DNA from 3 places in the Sinomonas sp. RB5 genome. Region 3 is predicted to be linked to each of the others. Evidence: riboswitches for the same ligand, from Rfam matches in the RefSeq annotation. Region 3 holds a riboswitch; each other region holds the start of a gene.
The links. A riboswitch is a leader RNA that binds a small molecule or an ion and turns the genes downstream of it on or off. The one in region 3 is predicted to bind S-adenosylmethionine.
Positions count from the first base shown of each region.

Region 1: another riboswitch for S-adenosylmethionine. It lies ahead of ACVWWH_RS13755 (aminotransferase class V-fold PLP-dependent enzyme); the one in region 3 lies ahead of ACVWWH_RS14895 (flavin reductase family protein).
Region 2: another riboswitch for S-adenosylmethionine. It lies ahead of ACVWWH_RS11515 (MFS transporter); the one in region 3 lies ahead of ACVWWH_RS14895 (flavin reductase family protein).

Region 1 is NZ_JBSSGJ010000011.1:121,370-126,405, reverse strand. It holds gene ACVWWH_RS13765 (Nramp family divalent metal transporter) at 1-744, opposite strand, end outside; gene ACVWWH_RS13760 (class I SAM-dependent methyltransferase) at 872-1,636, opposite strand; gene ACVWWH_RS13755 (aminotransferase class V-fold PLP-dependent enzyme) at 1,709-3,109, opposite strand; SAM riboswitch class IV at 3,139-3,253, opposite strand; gene hisN (histidinol-phosphatase) at 3,361-4,182, opposite strand; gene rsgA (ribosome small subunit-dependent GTPase A) at 4,247-5,036, opposite strand, start outside.
Region 2 is NZ_JBSSGJ010000008.1:177,238-182,273, forward strand. It holds gene ACVWWH_RS11505 (sensor histidine kinase) at 1-599, shown strand, start outside; gene ACVWWH_RS11510 (response regulator) at 596-1,312, shown strand; SAM riboswitch class IV at 1,521-1,637, shown strand; gene ACVWWH_RS11515 (MFS transporter) at 1,676-3,019, shown strand; gene ACVWWH_RS11520 (LLM class flavin-dependent oxidoreductase) at 3,088-4,467, shown strand; gene ACVWWH_RS11525 (S53 family peptidase) at 4,556-5,036, opposite strand, start outside.
Region 3 is NZ_JBSSGJ010000013.1:82,847-87,882, reverse strand. It holds gene ACVWWH_RS14905 (NADPH-dependent FMN reductase) at 30-746, shown strand; gene acs (acetate--CoA ligase) at 864-2,819, opposite strand; SAM riboswitch class I at 2,827-2,942, opposite strand; SAM riboswitch class IV at 3,084-3,195, shown strand; gene ACVWWH_RS14895 (flavin reductase family protein) at 3,235-3,717, shown strand; gene ACVWWH_RS14890 (oxygenase MpaB family protein) at 3,841-4,740, shown strand; gene ACVWWH_RS14885 (DUF503 domain-containing protein) at 4,908-5,036, shown strand, end outside.

The DNA of each region.
Region 1 (5,036 bases), on a different contig from region 3:
GGCGATCACCACGTCCACGCGCGTCCCCCGCAGGAGCCGCCGGATGGCCGGGGCGCCCGGGTGGCCGTCGGCGCGGTGGCGGTCGCGGGACAGCGCCGAATGGACGTAGATCGCGTGGGGCATGACGGTGGCCCCCAACATGGAGGCGGCGAGCAGGACCGAGTCGGGGCCGTCGAACCGAGGAAGGAGCCCGCCGGCCATGGCGGCCGGGGAGGGCGCGCTGACGGCGAGGCCGGCGAGGAAGCCGAGCGCGATGACGGCGAGGAGGGCAATGATCGCCAGCTCGAACCGCTGCTGGGTGCGGAAATCCTGGATCGCGAGGATCCCCATCGAGACGACCCCGACGATGACGGCGCCCACGGGGAGCGGGACCCGGAACAGGAGCTGCAGCGCGAGCGCGCCGCCCACCACCTCGGCGAGGTCTGTGGCGAGCGCGACGATCTCGGCCTGCGCCCAGTAGAGCCGGCGGGGTCCGGGCCTCAGGCGGGCTCCCAGCAGCTCCGGGAGCGTGCGCCCCGTGACCACGCCGAGCTTCGCCGAGAGGTACTGGATGAGCGTCGCCATGAGGTTGGCGAGGACGAGCACCCACATGAGCAGATAGCCGTACCGCGCGCCTGCGGTCAGGTTCGCCGCCACATTGCCGGGATCCACATAGGCCACGGAGGCGACGAACGCCGGTCCGAGGGCCCCGAGGAGCAGGGGCCAGCGGGAGCGGCCCGCGGCCGTGCGCTGCGCCTTCAGCACCCTGTCCACCCTCGACCGGCCTCCTCGCCAGCGCCTGCCTGGCACTTAGACGTGCCAAACATAAGTTTTCGGTATACCTAAACACTACGGGCTGCGCTTGCGTGCGGCAAGGTGCTGCGCACCGGCGTCAGCGCGGTGCCTCCGTGGCGCGCCAGGCCTGGGTGATGTAGGGCAGGGCGAGGGGCTCGTCGGGGGAGTGGCCGAGGTGCTCGAAGAGGTACCAGGCGAGGTTGTCCTCGACCCTGCGCCGGTTCTTCTCGGAGGCCCGCAGGTAGTAGCTGCGGGACTTCGTCAGCTCCACGATGCCCTCGGGGGTGGTCGGGTCCTCCCAGGCGATCACGAGCGGCTCCCAGCCGTGCAGCTCCGGGCCCGACGGCGGGTGGTAGTCCGGCTTGTGGACGTCGCCGGCGTGCATGATGCGCGAGAGCCGGTGGACCCAGGGGATGCGCGTGTCGAGCTGGTTCCACACGAGCCCGGCGCGGCCGCCCGGACTGAGGAGGCGGGCCGCCTCGCGGGTCGCGGCCGCCGGGTCGAACCAGTGCCAGGCCTGGGCGGCGACCACCACGTCCGTGGAGGCGTCCGGCAGCCCGGTCCGCTCGGCGGGGGCAGCGACGCACGTGACCGAGGGGAGCCTGGCGGCGAGCTGGGCCAGCATGTCCGCGGACGGGTCCACGGCGGTCACGGCGAGGCCGCGGGCCACGAGCAGCTCGGTGAACTTGCCGGTGCCGGCCCCGAGATCGACCGCGGTGCGCGCGCCGTCCGGGACGATCCAGTCGGCCGCCTCCCTCGGGTAGCCGGGGCGGACCCGTTCGTAGTGCTCGCCGCCGGCGGAGAATGCCCCGGCGAGCTCGCGCCGCCGCGCGTCGTCGAATTTCGGCCCGCCGCGTCCCATCAGTTCCTTTCGAGGATTCCGGCTCCCCACTCTACGTCGGGCGCGGCCCCTAGGGCGTGCGGACGACGCCGCTCACTCGCCGAGGCTGCACGGCGCCGCCCCCGCGGTGCCCGGGGTGTTGGGCGCCCAGGCGGGGAACGGCCGGGTGTCCCGGGCAGGGACCCAGCGCCCGGCGTCGACGGCGTAGTCGATGCCCAGCCCGGCCTCGACGAGCTGGCTGACCGCTCCCACGAGCCGCTCGACGTCCTCGAGCCGCGAGCCGACGCCGAAGCTGGCCCGCAGGGAGCCCGCGGGCAGCCCGAGCCGGGTCAGGGCAGGATGGGCGCAGAATCGCCCGTCCCGCACGCCGATGCCGTGCTCTGCGGAGAGGTAGGCGGCCGCGAGGCCCGCGTCGTAGCCGGCAATCGAGAAGTTCACCACCCCGATCGCCGACGGCGCGTCGGCGAAGAGGCGGTGGACGCCGACGCCGTCGATCGCCTCCAGGCCGTCCACGAGCGCGGCGCGCAGCTGCTCCTCGTGGCGGGTCCACGCGACGGGGTCCAGGGCGCCGAGGACCTCGGCGGCGCGGGCGAGCGTCGCCGCGCCGAGGACGTTGGGGGAGCCGGCCTCGTGCCGGGCCGGCCCGGTGGCCCAGGCCACGGACTCGAGGCGGACCTCGCTGACGGCGCCGCCGCCGGCGAGGTGCGGCCGGCCGGCGTCGAGCCAGTCCGGCCGGCCCACGAGCACGCCGCTGCCGAAGGGGGCGTAGAGCTTGTGGCCCGAGAAGGCGACGTAGTCGATGCCCGTCGAGGCTCCGGGGTCCCCGGCCATGTCGATCCGGCGGTGCGGGGCCAGCTGGGCGGCGTCGACGAGGATCCTGGCCCCGTGGGCGTGGGCGAGGGCGGCGAGCTCGGCGAGGGGGAGGACCTCCCCGGTGACGTTGGAGGCCCCGGTCACGGCGAGGAGGCCCACCCCGCCGTGGGCGAGCTCTGCGCCGAGGCGCTCGAGCGTCTCGGCGACCGTGTCCGCGGCGACGACGCTGCGGTGCGCGCGGCCCTGCCAGGGCAGGAGGTTCGCGTGGTGCTCGATGTCCAGGTAGAGGACGTCGAGGCCGGGCGGGACGCAGCCGGCGAGCAGGTTGAGGGAGTCGGTGGTGTTGCGCGTGAACACGACCGCGTCGTCCGGCCTCGCCCCGACGAAGGCGCGCACGGTTCCGCGCGCGTTCTCGTAGACGCTCGTGCTGATCTGCGAGGCGTAGCCGGCGCCGCGGTGCACGCTCGCGTAGAAGGGCAGCACCTCGGTGAGGTGGTCGGCGACCTCGGCCAGCGCCGGGGCCGAGGCCGCGTAGTCGAGATTGGCGTACCGGACGCTCCCGCCGGTCACGAGCGGCGCGGCGAGGTCGGCGCCGACGACGGCGGCGAGTGGCTCGAGCGCGTCGGGGTACCGCGCGCTCAGCTCGGCAGCGTCGGCGGTGGGGGACAGGACAGTGCTCATCGGCGTTCCTCACAGGCGAGGGACCCTCGGGTCCGCGCTTGCCGCATCCGTTCCGGACCGGCCCGGTCGTCACCCGGGGCACCCCGCCGCGTCTGGGAGGGTTGCCGGCCAGCAAACCGGGGTTTCGCGCTGGCACTCGTGACCTTGGCAAAGACCCTAGGGCACGCGGGAGGGCCGCGCACGCCGGGCGGCGCGCAGCGGGTCAGTGTGACGAACGGTGACGGGGCGCGGGCCGGCTGCCGGGGCCCGCGTCAGCCCGGCAGGAGGTCGTCGCGGCCGGGGTTCAGCTTGCCGAGCACCTCGGAGTGCAGGATGCCGTTGGTCGCGAGCGCGTTGCCGCCCCACGGGCCGTCCTGCCCGTCCAGGGAGGTGAAGCGGCCCCCCGCCTCGGTGACGATGGGCACGAGGGCGGCCATGTCGTAGAGGGCGAGTTCGGGCTCTGTGGCGATGTCCACGGCGCCCTCGGCGACGAGGCAGTAGGACCAGAAGTCCCCGTAGGCGCGGGTCCGCCAGACCTCGTCGGTGAGGCCGAGGAAGTCCTCGAGGCTCCCGCGCTCCTTCCAGCCCGAGAGCGAGGAATAGGACAGCGACGCGTCCTGCAGCTTCGAGACGTCGGAGACCTTCAGCCGCGTGGCGGAGGCGAGGGAGCGCCCCGTGTAGGCGCCGGTGCCCTTGGCCGCCCACCACCGCCGGCCGAGGGCCGGGGCGCTCACCACGCCGACCACGATCTCGTCGCCGTCGGCCAGGGCGATCAGGGACGCCCACACGGGCACGCCGCGGACGAAGTTCTTGGTGCCGTCGATCGGGTCGATGATCCAGCGGCGGGAACCGTGGCCCGTGGTCCCGAACTCCTCGCCCACCACCGCGTCGCGGGGCCGGGAGCGGGAGAGCTGCCCGCGGATCGCCTCCTCGGCGGCGCGGTCGGCGTCGGTGACCGGGGTCAGGTCCGGCTTGGTCTCCACCTTCAGGTCGAGGGCCTTGAACCGCTCCATCGTCTGGGCGTCGACCGAGTCCGCCAGGACGTGGGCGAGGCGGAGGTCGTCGTTGTACGAGGTCTCGGTCACTGAGGTCATGGACCCCACGCTATCCCCTGGGGCGCGCGCCGGCCGCGAGGCACAGCCGAGACGGGAGCACAGCCTAGACGCCGAGTTCCTTCTCGTCCTGCGCTTCCTCCCGCGGGCCGGCCCCGAGGAGGCGGCGCAGCGACGCGAGGCGGGCCGGGCCGGCGTCGCCCGCGTGCCCGCCGGCGACCCACGCGTCGAGGCCGCAGCCCACTGCCGCGGCGTCATGCCGGCAGCCGCGTTCGCATGCCTCGATGCCCGGCTCGAGGTCGGCGAAGGCGTGCAGGATCCGGTCGGGGTCCACGTGGGCGAGCCCGAACGAGCGGATCCCGGGAGTGTCGATGATCCAGCTGCCCGACGGGGCGTCGGCGAGGCGCAGCGCGAGCGCCGAGGAGGAGGTGTGCCGGCCGCGCCCGGTCACCGCGTTGACCCCGCCGGTGGCGCGGTCGGCGCCGGTGAGCGCGTTGACCATGGTGGACTTGCCCACGCCCGAGTGGCCGAGCAGTACCGTCACGTGGCCCTCGAGCTGGGCGCGGAGCCGCTCCACGGCCTCGTCGTCGAGCCGGGCCGAGGCGCCGTCTTCGGTTTGGGCGCCCTCTGCGGGCTCCTCGGCGGTGCGGCTCACGACGACGGTGAGGGGCAGGAGCCGGTAGTTGGCCAGGAGCGCGGCCGGATCCTTCAGGTCCGCCTTCGTCACGAGCAGCAGTGGCTCAATCCCGGCATCGTAGGCCGCGACGAGGGCCCGGTCGATGAAGCCGGTGCGGGGCTCGGGGTTGGCAGCGGCGACCACGATCACGAGCTGGTCCGCGTTCGCGACGACGACCCGCTCGTCCGGGTCCGTGTCGTCGGCGCTGCGCCGCAGGACG
Region 2 (5,036 bases), on a different contig from region 3:
CGCACTCGCTCACGGTCATGGTCGCCCTCAGCGACGGCGCCGCGAAGATCGCCGCGAAGGACCCGGACAGGGCCCAGGAGGTCCTCGGCGAGCTGTCCCGCACCGGGCGCACCGCCCTGGCGGACATGCGCCGCGTCCTCGGGGTCCTCCGCGAGCCGGCATCGGAGGCGAGCCTCGCGCCCGCCCCCGGCACCGAGAGCCTGCAGTCGCTCGTGGCCGGGTTCCGGACGGCGGGGCTGCCCGCCGTCCTCACACTCACCGGGGCCGCCCCGCCCGCGGACCCCGCCTTCCAGCTCGCCGTCTACCGGATCGTCCAGGAGTCCCTGACCAACGCGCTCCGGTACGGGCGCGGGGTCTCCCGCGTCGAGGTCGAGCTGGCACGCGAGGGCAGCACCGTGCGGGTCCGGATCGAGAACGACGGCGCGGCGGCCGACGGCGCGCAGCCTCGCCTCGGGACGGGCGGCGGCATCGCCGGGATGCGTGAGCGGGCCGCCCTCTACGGCGGCACCCTCCGCGCGGGCCCGCGGGCCGGGGGAGGATGGGTCGTGGAGACCGAGCTGCAGGTGGACGAGCAGCACTGGGCGGAGGGGGACGCATGAGCGAGACGGAGCACCACCACGGCGAGGGGCCCTTGAGGCTCCTGCTCGTCGACGACCAGCCGCTGCTTCGGATGGGCTTCCGGCTCGTCCTCGAGTCCGAGGACGGGATCGAGGTGGTCGGCGAGGCCGGCAACGGCGCCGAGGCCGTGAAGCTGACCGAGTCGCTGCGCCCCGACGTGGTGCTCATGGACGTGCGGATGCCGGTCATGGACGGCATCGAGGCCACACGGCGCATCGCCGCCGCCCACAGCCCTGCCCGGGTCATCATCCTGACCACCTTCGATCTCGACGAGTACGCGTTCTCCGGCCTCCAGGCCGGCGCCTCGGCGTTCCTGCTCAAGGATGTGGCGCCCGCCGAACTCGTCCAGGCCGTGCGGCTCGTGGCCAGCGGGGACGCCGTCGTGAGTCCCCGCGTGACCCAGCGGCTCCTCGAGACCTACGTCCGCAGCGCCGGCGCGCCCGCCCGGGGCAACGGCGGCGCCGCCCCGGACCCCCTGCTCAAGGAGCTGACGCCGCGCGAGCTCGAGGTCCTGCGGGCCATCTGCGAGGGCCTGAGCAACGCGGAGATCGCGCACCGGTTCTTCCTCTCCGAGGCCACCGTGAAGAGCCACGTGCGCCGGATCCTGACCAAGCTGCACCTGCGCGACCGGGTGCAGGCGGTCGTGTACGGGTACGAGACGGGGCTCATCATCCCGAGCAACCCCGACTACTGAGCCCCCTCCGTCTGGAAGTCACCTCCTGAAGGTCACCTCCTGAGAGTCACGTCCTGGAAGTCAGGTCCAGCGGGTCGCTCCCGCAGGAGCTGACCTTCAGGAGGTGACCTTCAGGAGCTGACCTTCAGGAGGCGGGGCGGGGCGAGTGTGAACCTCCGTGACGGGTGCGTTTCGTCAGGCGGGGCGCCCACCGGCAGACTGGGCGAAGAATCAAGAGTTCCGGCATCAAGCCCTGGCTTGCCGGACGGCAACCCTCCGGCTGTAGTGGGGTGCCCCAGGTGAGGATTCGACGGCGCGCGGGCCCCCGGCGCCGTAAGTATGGCGCCTGAGCGAGCCTCGCGCCGCGACCCGAAGAGGACCTGTATGGCCACCCTCCTGAGAACCGAGCCGGGACTCGGCACCGCCCTGCGCGCCAAGCGCCGCATCCTCGCCTCGGCGTTCGTCGGCACCACCATCGAGTGGTACGACTTCTACCTCTACGGCACGGCCTCGGCCCTCGTGTTCAACAAGCAGTTCTTCCCCGACGCGAGCCCGCTCGTGGGCGTCCTGGCCTCGTTCGCCACCTACGCGGTCGGGTTCATCGCGCGGCCCCTCGGCGGCGTCATCTCCGGCCACCTCGGGGACCGGATCGGCCGCAAGGCCCTGCTCGTGGCCTCCCTGCTGACCATGGGCATCGCCTCCACCCTCATCGGCGTCCTGCCGAACTATGCCTCCATCGGCATCCTCGCCGTGGTGGGACTCGTGGGACTCCGGCTCATCCAGGGCCTCTCCGCCGGCGCCGAGTGGGGCGGCTCCGCGCTGCTCTCCGTCGAGCACGCCCCGGCCGGCCGGCGCGGACTCTTCGGCTCGTTCACGCAGGTGGGCTCGGCGGCCGGCATGCTCCTGGCCACCGGCGCGTACGCGCTCACGCAGGGGTTCCTCACCCCTGAGCAGTTCCAGTCGTTCGGGTGGCGGCTGCCGTTCCTCCTCTCCGGCGTCCTCGTCCTGATCGGCCTGTGGATCCGCCTGGGCGTGACCGACGCAGAGGAGTTCACGGCGGTCAAGGATGCCGCGCGCACCGTGGCCCGGCCCGTGGCGCGCGTGCTGCGCGAGCACCCGCGCGGAATCCTCGTGACCATCGGCATGCGGCTCGTCCAGCCCGCCATCTACACGCTCATGACCGTGTACATCCTCGGGTACCTCAAGGACCGCCGCCACGACACCACCTCGGGCCTGGCCGCGATCCTCATCGTCTCCGCCATCGGGCTGCTCTCGGGTCCGTTCTGGGGCTGGCTCTCCGACCGGATCGGGCGCCGGCGCATCGCCGTCGCGGCCTCCGTGGGCGTGGTGGTGCTCATCTGGCCGTTCTTCTGGTTCCTCGACCATGGAAGCCTGGCCTTCCTCCCGCTCGTGCTCCTCGTCGGGATGAACATCCTCCATGACGCGATCTACGGCCCCCAGGCCGCTTGGTTCGCCGAGCAGTTCCCCACCGAGCTGCGCTATTCGGGAGTCTCGTTCGGCTACCAGGTCGGCACCGTGCTCTCCGCGGCGGTCACCCCGCTCGTCGCCGCGGCCCTGCTCCAGGCCGGGGGCGGGGCGCCGTGGCTCGTGTGCGGCTGGTTCGCCGTGCTCGGCGTCCTCACCACGGCGGCGGCCCTCGCCGCCAAGGACCCGGTCGGCCTCCGCGCCGCCCAGCCGGCCACCGCGGAGGGCGGAGCGGGCGCCTGAGGCGCCGCCCGCCGTCGTCCGCCCCCCCCAAGTCCCCGCCCACGGAACCCGAATCCGGAAGGAACCCCGTGACCAAGCCCCTGCTGCTGAACGCGTTCGAGATGCTCGTGCCGGTGCACCAGTCGCCGGGCCTGTGGCGACACCCCGACTCGCAGGCCCACCGCTTCGCGGAGCTGGGCTACTGGACCGGGCTCGCCAAGGCCCTCGAGGACGGCGGCTTCCACGGGATCTTCTTCGCGGACGTGCTCGGCCAGTACGACGTCTACGGCGGCAGCGCCGACGCGGCCGTCCGCGGCGGGGTCCAGTACCCGGCCCTCGACCCGCTGCTGATCGTGTCCGCCCTCGCGGCGGCCACCGAGCGGCTCGGCTTCGGCGTCACCGCCTCCGTCACCTACGACCACCCCTACCTCCTGGCCCGCCGGTTCGGCACGCTGGACCACCTCACGGGCGGCCGGCTCGCGTGGAACATCGTCACCTCCTACCAGGAGTCGGCCGCGCGGAACCTCGGCCTCGACACCCAGGTGCCGCACGATGAGCGCTACGATCGCGCCGAGGAATTCATGGACGTGGTCTACAAGCTGTGGGAGGGCTCGGTGGACGACGGCGCGCTGGTCGCCGACGCCGCCGCGAACCTCTTCGCGGACCCCGCCGGGGTCCGCGGGATCGCGCACGACGGCGACGCCTACCGGGTGCCCGGCCCCGCCTTGGTCGGACCCTCCCCGCAGCGGACCCCCCTGCTCTTCCAGGCCGGCGCCTCGGCCCGCGGCAAGGCCTTCGCCGCGAAGCATGCCGAGGCCGTGTTCTTCTCCAGCTCCACGCCCGCGCAGGCGAAGAAGTTCACCGACGGGCTCAGGGCGGAACTCGCCGCCGCCGGCCGCGCGCCGGACTCCGTGAAGGCGTTCAACCTCGCGACCGTGATCGTGGCCGAGACGGACGAGGCCGCCGCCGCGAAGCTCGCCGAGTACGAGTCCTACGTGGACACCGACGCCGCGCTCGCGCTGTTCGCCGGCTGGACGGGCGTGGACCTCTCAGGGCTGGACCAGGACGCGCCGCTGACGTACATCAGGAGCGAGGCCAACCAGTCCGCCCTCGCCCAGTTCACGCTCCTGGACCCGGAGCGGACGTGGACGCTGCGCGAGGTCGCGAAGTTCGTCTCGATCGGCGGCCGAGGGCCGGTGATCGTCGGCTCGCCGGCCACGGTCGTGGACGAGCTCGAGCGCTTCGCCGATGAAGGCGGCGTGGACGGGTTCAACCTGACCTCGGCCGTGCGGCCGGCAGACCTGCTCGAGTTCGCCCGGCTCGTCTCGCCCGAGCTGCGCCGTCGCGGGCTCCTCGCCGAGGCTGCCCCCGGAGCGACGTTCCGGGGGACCGTCCTGGGAGCCGGCCCGCGCCTCGCCGCCGACCACCCGGCACGGCGCGTGGCCGGCGTCGTCCCCGCGACCGCCTGAGCAGCCCGCCTGAGCCAGCCGGCCCCGACAGCTGAGGGGTCGTGTCCCTGCCGCGATCGGCAGGGACACGACCCCTCAGCGCAGGTGGCTAGAAGCCGCCCACCCCGTTCGGCGTGCCGAGGCCCGTGGGGCCGTCCCACCCTGCGCCGGCGGTGCACCACTGGGACGTGGGGCACGTGCCGTTCGAGCCGCTCGTCACGTCGAACAGGCTCGAGGAGTGGCCGTACGGGATCGAGTTCGCGTACGTTCCCGTCGCTGCGGAGCCCGTGGTGCCGCTGAGGGCGTACACCGAGGCGATGATGGGCGAGGACTCGCTTGTGCCGCCGAACTGGCCCCACGTCGAGGACGTGCTCGAGGTCGGGTAGTAGACGGCCAGGCCGCCGTAGTTCGGGTCGGCCGCGGCCGAGACGTCCGCCATGGCCCGGTTCGCGCACCCGGTGTTGAATGTGGCGGCCGCCGGGAGGGCGGCGTTGTACGTCGAGCAGCCGGAGCCGGCGCCGCTCCACGCGGACTCGGACCAGCCGCGGGTGTTCGAGGCGGCCGTGAGGGAGGTGCCGCCCACCGCCGTG
Region 3 (5,036 bases):
AAGCATCAACTAAGATCTTGGAGGCACGCATGTCCTGGCTCAAGAAGCTCTTCGGCACGACCGACTCGTCCGCCGCCCACCGCGCCGAGGCTCCGGCCGCGGAGGCGACCCGCGCTCCGGCGCCCCCTTCCGCGGAGGCGCCCACCGCCGTCGTGCGGGAGGGCGCCCCGCGGATCGGGGTGGTGACCGGAAGCACCCGCCCCGGGCGCAACAGCCGCCAGGTGGCGGAGTGGGTCGTTGCGCGCGCGAACCAGCGCGGCGACGCCTCCTTCGAGCTCGTGGACATCGCCGACTTCAATCTGCCGCTGCTGGACGAGGCCTTCCCCGCCGCGTACGGCAACTACCAGGGCGAGCACACGAAGGCGTGGGCGGCGAAGATCGCCGAATTCGACGGCTACGTGTTCGTCACCCCCGAGTACAACCACTCGACGGCGCCGGCCCTCGCCAACGCGCTCTCGTTCCTCAACGCCGAGTGGGCCAACAAGGCCGCGGGCATCGTGGGCTACGGCTCGGCGCTGGGGGCGCGGGCGGTCGAGCACCTGCGGGGAGTGCTGTCCGAGCTGCAGATCGCCCACGTGCAGAAGACCGGCATGTTCTCGCTCTTCAACGACTTCGAGGACTTCTCGGTGTTCAAGCCGACCGACCTGCAGGCCGTGTCCGTGGACCCCATGCTCGATCAGCTCGTGGCCTGGACCGTGGCGTTCGCCCAGGTCCGCGCGGGCGAGCTCGAGGCCGCCGCGGTCTGAGCGGCTCCTGGAGGTGCCGTAGGTGACTCCTCAACGCAGCGGAGGTGACTCCTCAACGGCGCGGAGGTGACTCCTCAACGCAGGTGGTTCAGGAGTCAGCTACGTCCGGTTGAGGAGTCAGATCCGACGAGCTTCCAGGACCTGCGCGATCTCCGCGATGCACGGCTCGTTCTGCAGGCTCGTCGTGTCCCCCAGCGCCGTGCCCTCGAACAGCTGCGTCAGGAGCCTGCGCATGATCTTGCCCGAGCGGGTCTTGGGCACGTCCGGCACCACGACGATCTCGCGCGGTTTCGCGATCGGCCCGATCTCCCGCGCAACATGCGCGCGGAGCTCCGCCGCGAGGTCCCCGCGCCGCTCCACCGCGGCGACGGCCTCCGGGTTCACGACGACGAAGGCCGCCGCCGCGTGCCCCGTCACCGCATCCGCCACCGGGCAGACGCCGGCTTCGACCACGGCCGGGTGCGAGACGAGGGCCGACTCGATCTCGATCGTGGAGAGCCGGTGGCCGGAGATGTTGAGGACGTCGTCGGTGCGGCCCAGGATCCAGGTGTCGCCGTCGGCGTCGTACTTCGCGCCGTCGCCGGCGAGGAACCAGCCCTGCTCGGCGTACTTGCGCCAGTAGGAGTCCAGGTAGCGCTGCGGGTTGCCCCAGACCGTCCGCGCCATCGCGGGGCCGGTCGCGGTGACCACGATGTTCCCCTGCACGCCCGGCGCGACCCGGGCGCCGTCGTCGTCCACGATCGCCGTGGCGAGCCCGGGCAGCGCCCTGGTGGCACACCCGGGCTTGAACGCAGCGTCGGCCTGCCGCGGCGAGAGCACGGTCGCGCCGGTCTCCGACTGCCACCACGTGTCCACCATCGGCACCTCGCCGCGCCCGATGTTCGAGCGAAGCCACCGCCACGCCTCCGGGTTCACGGCCTCCCCGACGGTGCCGCACACCCGGACCGAGGAGAAGTCGTACTCCGCGGGCACTCCCTCCGGGAACCAGCCCATGAGCGAGCGCACGAGCGTGGGCGCGGTGTAGTAGCTCGTCACCCCGTAGCGCTGGATGATCTCGAAGTGCCGGCCCGGATGCGGCGTGTTCGGGGTGCCCTCGAAGATCACCTGCGTGACGCCGTTGGAGAGCGGCCCGTAGATCTCGTACGTGTGCGCCGTGACCCAGGCGAGGTCCGCGGTGCACCAGTGCACGTCCGCGTCCCGCAGTGCCGGGTCGGGGTGGGAGAACAGGTACTCGTGGCTCCAGGACGCCTGGGTGAGGTAGCCGCCGGTCGTGTGGACCAGGCCCTTGGGCTTCCCCGTGGTGCCGGAGGTGTACATGATGAACAGCGGCGTCTCGGCCTCGAACGCCTCGGCCTCGTGGACCTCGGGCTGAGCGTCGACGAGCTCGTGCCACCACACGTCGCGGCCCGGCGTCCACGCGATCTCCGAGCCCGTCCGGCGGATCACCAGGACGTGGTCGACGGCGTTGTCCCCGCCGGCCGCTCCGCCGCGCACCGCGGCGTCGGCGTTCTCCTTCACCGGCACGGCCTTGCCGCGGCGGTACTGGCCGTCCGTGGTGACGAGCAGCTTGGCCCCCGTGTCCTCGACGCGGAAGCGCAGCGCCTCGGCCGAGAAGCCGCCGAACACGAGCGAGTGCACCGCGCCGATCCGGGCGCATGCGAGCGTGATGACCACGGTCTCGACCAGCACGGGCAGGTAGATCACCACGCGGTCGCCCTGGCCGATCCCGAGCGCGAGCAGGGCGTTCGCGGCCTGGGAGACCCGGCGCTGCAGGTCGGCGTACGTGACGGTGACGCGGTCGCCCGGCTCGCCCTCGAAGTGCAGGGCCACCTTGTCCCCGCGCCCGGCGGCGACGTGGCGGTCGGCGCAGTTCACGGCCGCGTTCAGGCGCCCACCTTCGAACCAGCGGATCACGGGCGGTGTGTCGGTGGAGGGGTCCGCGGGGATCCACGTGTGGGCGGCGTCCCACGGCTCGGCCCACGTCAGGCGCCGCGCGGCGTCCTCCCAGAAGGCGATCCGCTCGGGATCGAGCTGGCTGGTGGCGGTCGTGGGGGGTTCGAGGACAGACGTCATGGCTCTCTCTCCATCGGTTCTGGCGGTAGCACCTGTGGTTCTGCGCAGAGGGTGGTCCTGTGCAGAGGGCCATGGTTGCTGCGGCGTCACGGAGCCAGATCTCTCGGCCGCTCGGGATGGTCACCTCACTGTTGCGCGCCGGATGCAAACCGGCCAAAAAAGGCGTGCAGGGTCGCGTAACAAAGTTCAATGTGACCTTCTGTGTCCCAGGCCACGGCTGGACGGTGGACGCCTCGGAGACGCTTTTCGTAGGGTGGAAGGCAGGATCAAGAGTCCCGGTGCGAAGCTCTGGCTGGCCGGGCGGCAACCCTCTCCCGTAGTGGGGTGCCCCAGATGAGGATCCGGCCGCGGTGGCCATCCGCGGCAAGTACGGCGCCCGGAACCGCGGGCGTCCGGCCGTTTCGCTGGAGGACTCATGACTGCCACCCCGCTCGACCTCGTGACCGGTGCCGACCTGCGCCGGGCCATGGGGTGCTGGGCCACGGGGATCGCCGTCATCACCACCTCGGACGGCGGCACCCTCGCGGGCCTCGTGAGCAATTCGTTCACGTCGATCAGCCTGGATCCGGCGCTCGTCTCGTGGGCGGTGGACAAGTCGTCGAGCTCGTTTGCGACATGGATCAACACCGACAACTACGCCGTGCACATCCTCTCCGAGTCCCGGCGGGACCTCGTGCAGCGGTTCGCGGCGAAGGGGACGGACAAGTTCGCCGGGCTGGACTGGGAGCCCGGCGTGGTGGGCTCGCCCGTCGTGGCCCCCGACGTCCCGCGTGTTGAGTGTCGCCTCTGGCAGCGGGTGGACGCGGGGGACCACGTCATCCTGATCGGCGAGGTTGTCAGCATCTCGGGCCAGGACGACTTCCGCCCCCTCACCAACCACGTGTACTGGGCAAAGTAGACCTACTGGCGCACAGCCACGCTGCCGGGGCCCCGGCTCCGCCTCAACGGAGGGGGCCCCGGCATGCTCCGTGCGCCCGACGTAACTCTGGACCCGACGTACTCTGGAGGGGTGTCCCCTGACATGCTCGGGCCGCTGCGGAAGCGGCTCCGCCTGACGTTCGCCGGCGAGTCCGAGACCATCCCCGCGTGGGAGACGGCCCTCGAGGGCGGCGACGACGCGGGCTTCTTCCCGCCCGACTCCGCCGTCTGGGCGGTGCACGGCTCCATGTCCACGATCGCCGCCGGAATCCGCGCGCTCCTCACCCAGGCGCTCCACCCCGGCGTGCTGGCGGGGGTGGTGGACCACTCCAACTACCGCGCGGACCCCCTCGGCCGCCTGGCCGGGACCATCCGCTGGATCTTCACGGTCACCTACGGCGACACCGCGGCCGCCCGCGCGGCCTGCGCGTGGGTGCGCGGCGTGCACGTGCCGGTGACCGGCACCTACGTCTCGCCGGGCGGCGCGCACGAGCAGTACTCCGCGAACGATCCGGCCCTCGCCGAGTGGGTGCACATCGCGTTCACCGACGCGTTCCTGCGCAGCTACGAGGCCTTCCACGGCCCGGTTCCCGGCGGCGCCGACCGCTACGTGGCCGAGTGGGCCACGGCCGGCGAGCTCATGGGCGTCGCGGACCCGCCCCGCACCGAGGCTGACCTCGCGGAGCGCATCCGGGCGTACGACGCCGCGGGGCAGCTCTCCGGCGGCCCCCGCGTCGACGAGGTGGTCGCCTTCATCCGGCGCCCGCCGCTGGACCCGCTCCTCAAGCCCGGCTACGCGCTGCTCTTCGGCGCGGTCCTCGACACGCTTCCGCCACGGCATCTGGAGCTCCTGGGGCTCTCGCGTCCGCGGCTCGGGCCCGTGCCGCTGCCGCTGGCGGGGGCCGCGAAGGCGACGCTCGCCGTCATCGGCCGGGCGCTGGGCCCGATGGCGCCGAGCGAGGCCGCCGCCCGGCGCCGCCTGGCCCGCCTCGGCGCGCTCTGAGTCCCCGCCCGCCCCCTCGCCCTTCCCCGCCCCGACGCGGGGTCACCTCTCAGCCGACGCGGGGTCACCTCTCGACAGACCCGGGGTCACCTCTCGACAGACCCGGGGTCACCTCTCAGCCGACGCGGGGCCTAGGTACTGACATCCCTCCGTGAGTGAATGGGCGCATGTGGATTGCCTGGATCGAGTTCGACCTGCTCCTCGGCGATGTGCACTCCCTCAAGGAGAAACGCTCAGTGGTCCGGCCGATCGTCGCGGAGCTGCGCCGACGGTTCGACGTCTCGGCGGCCGAGGTC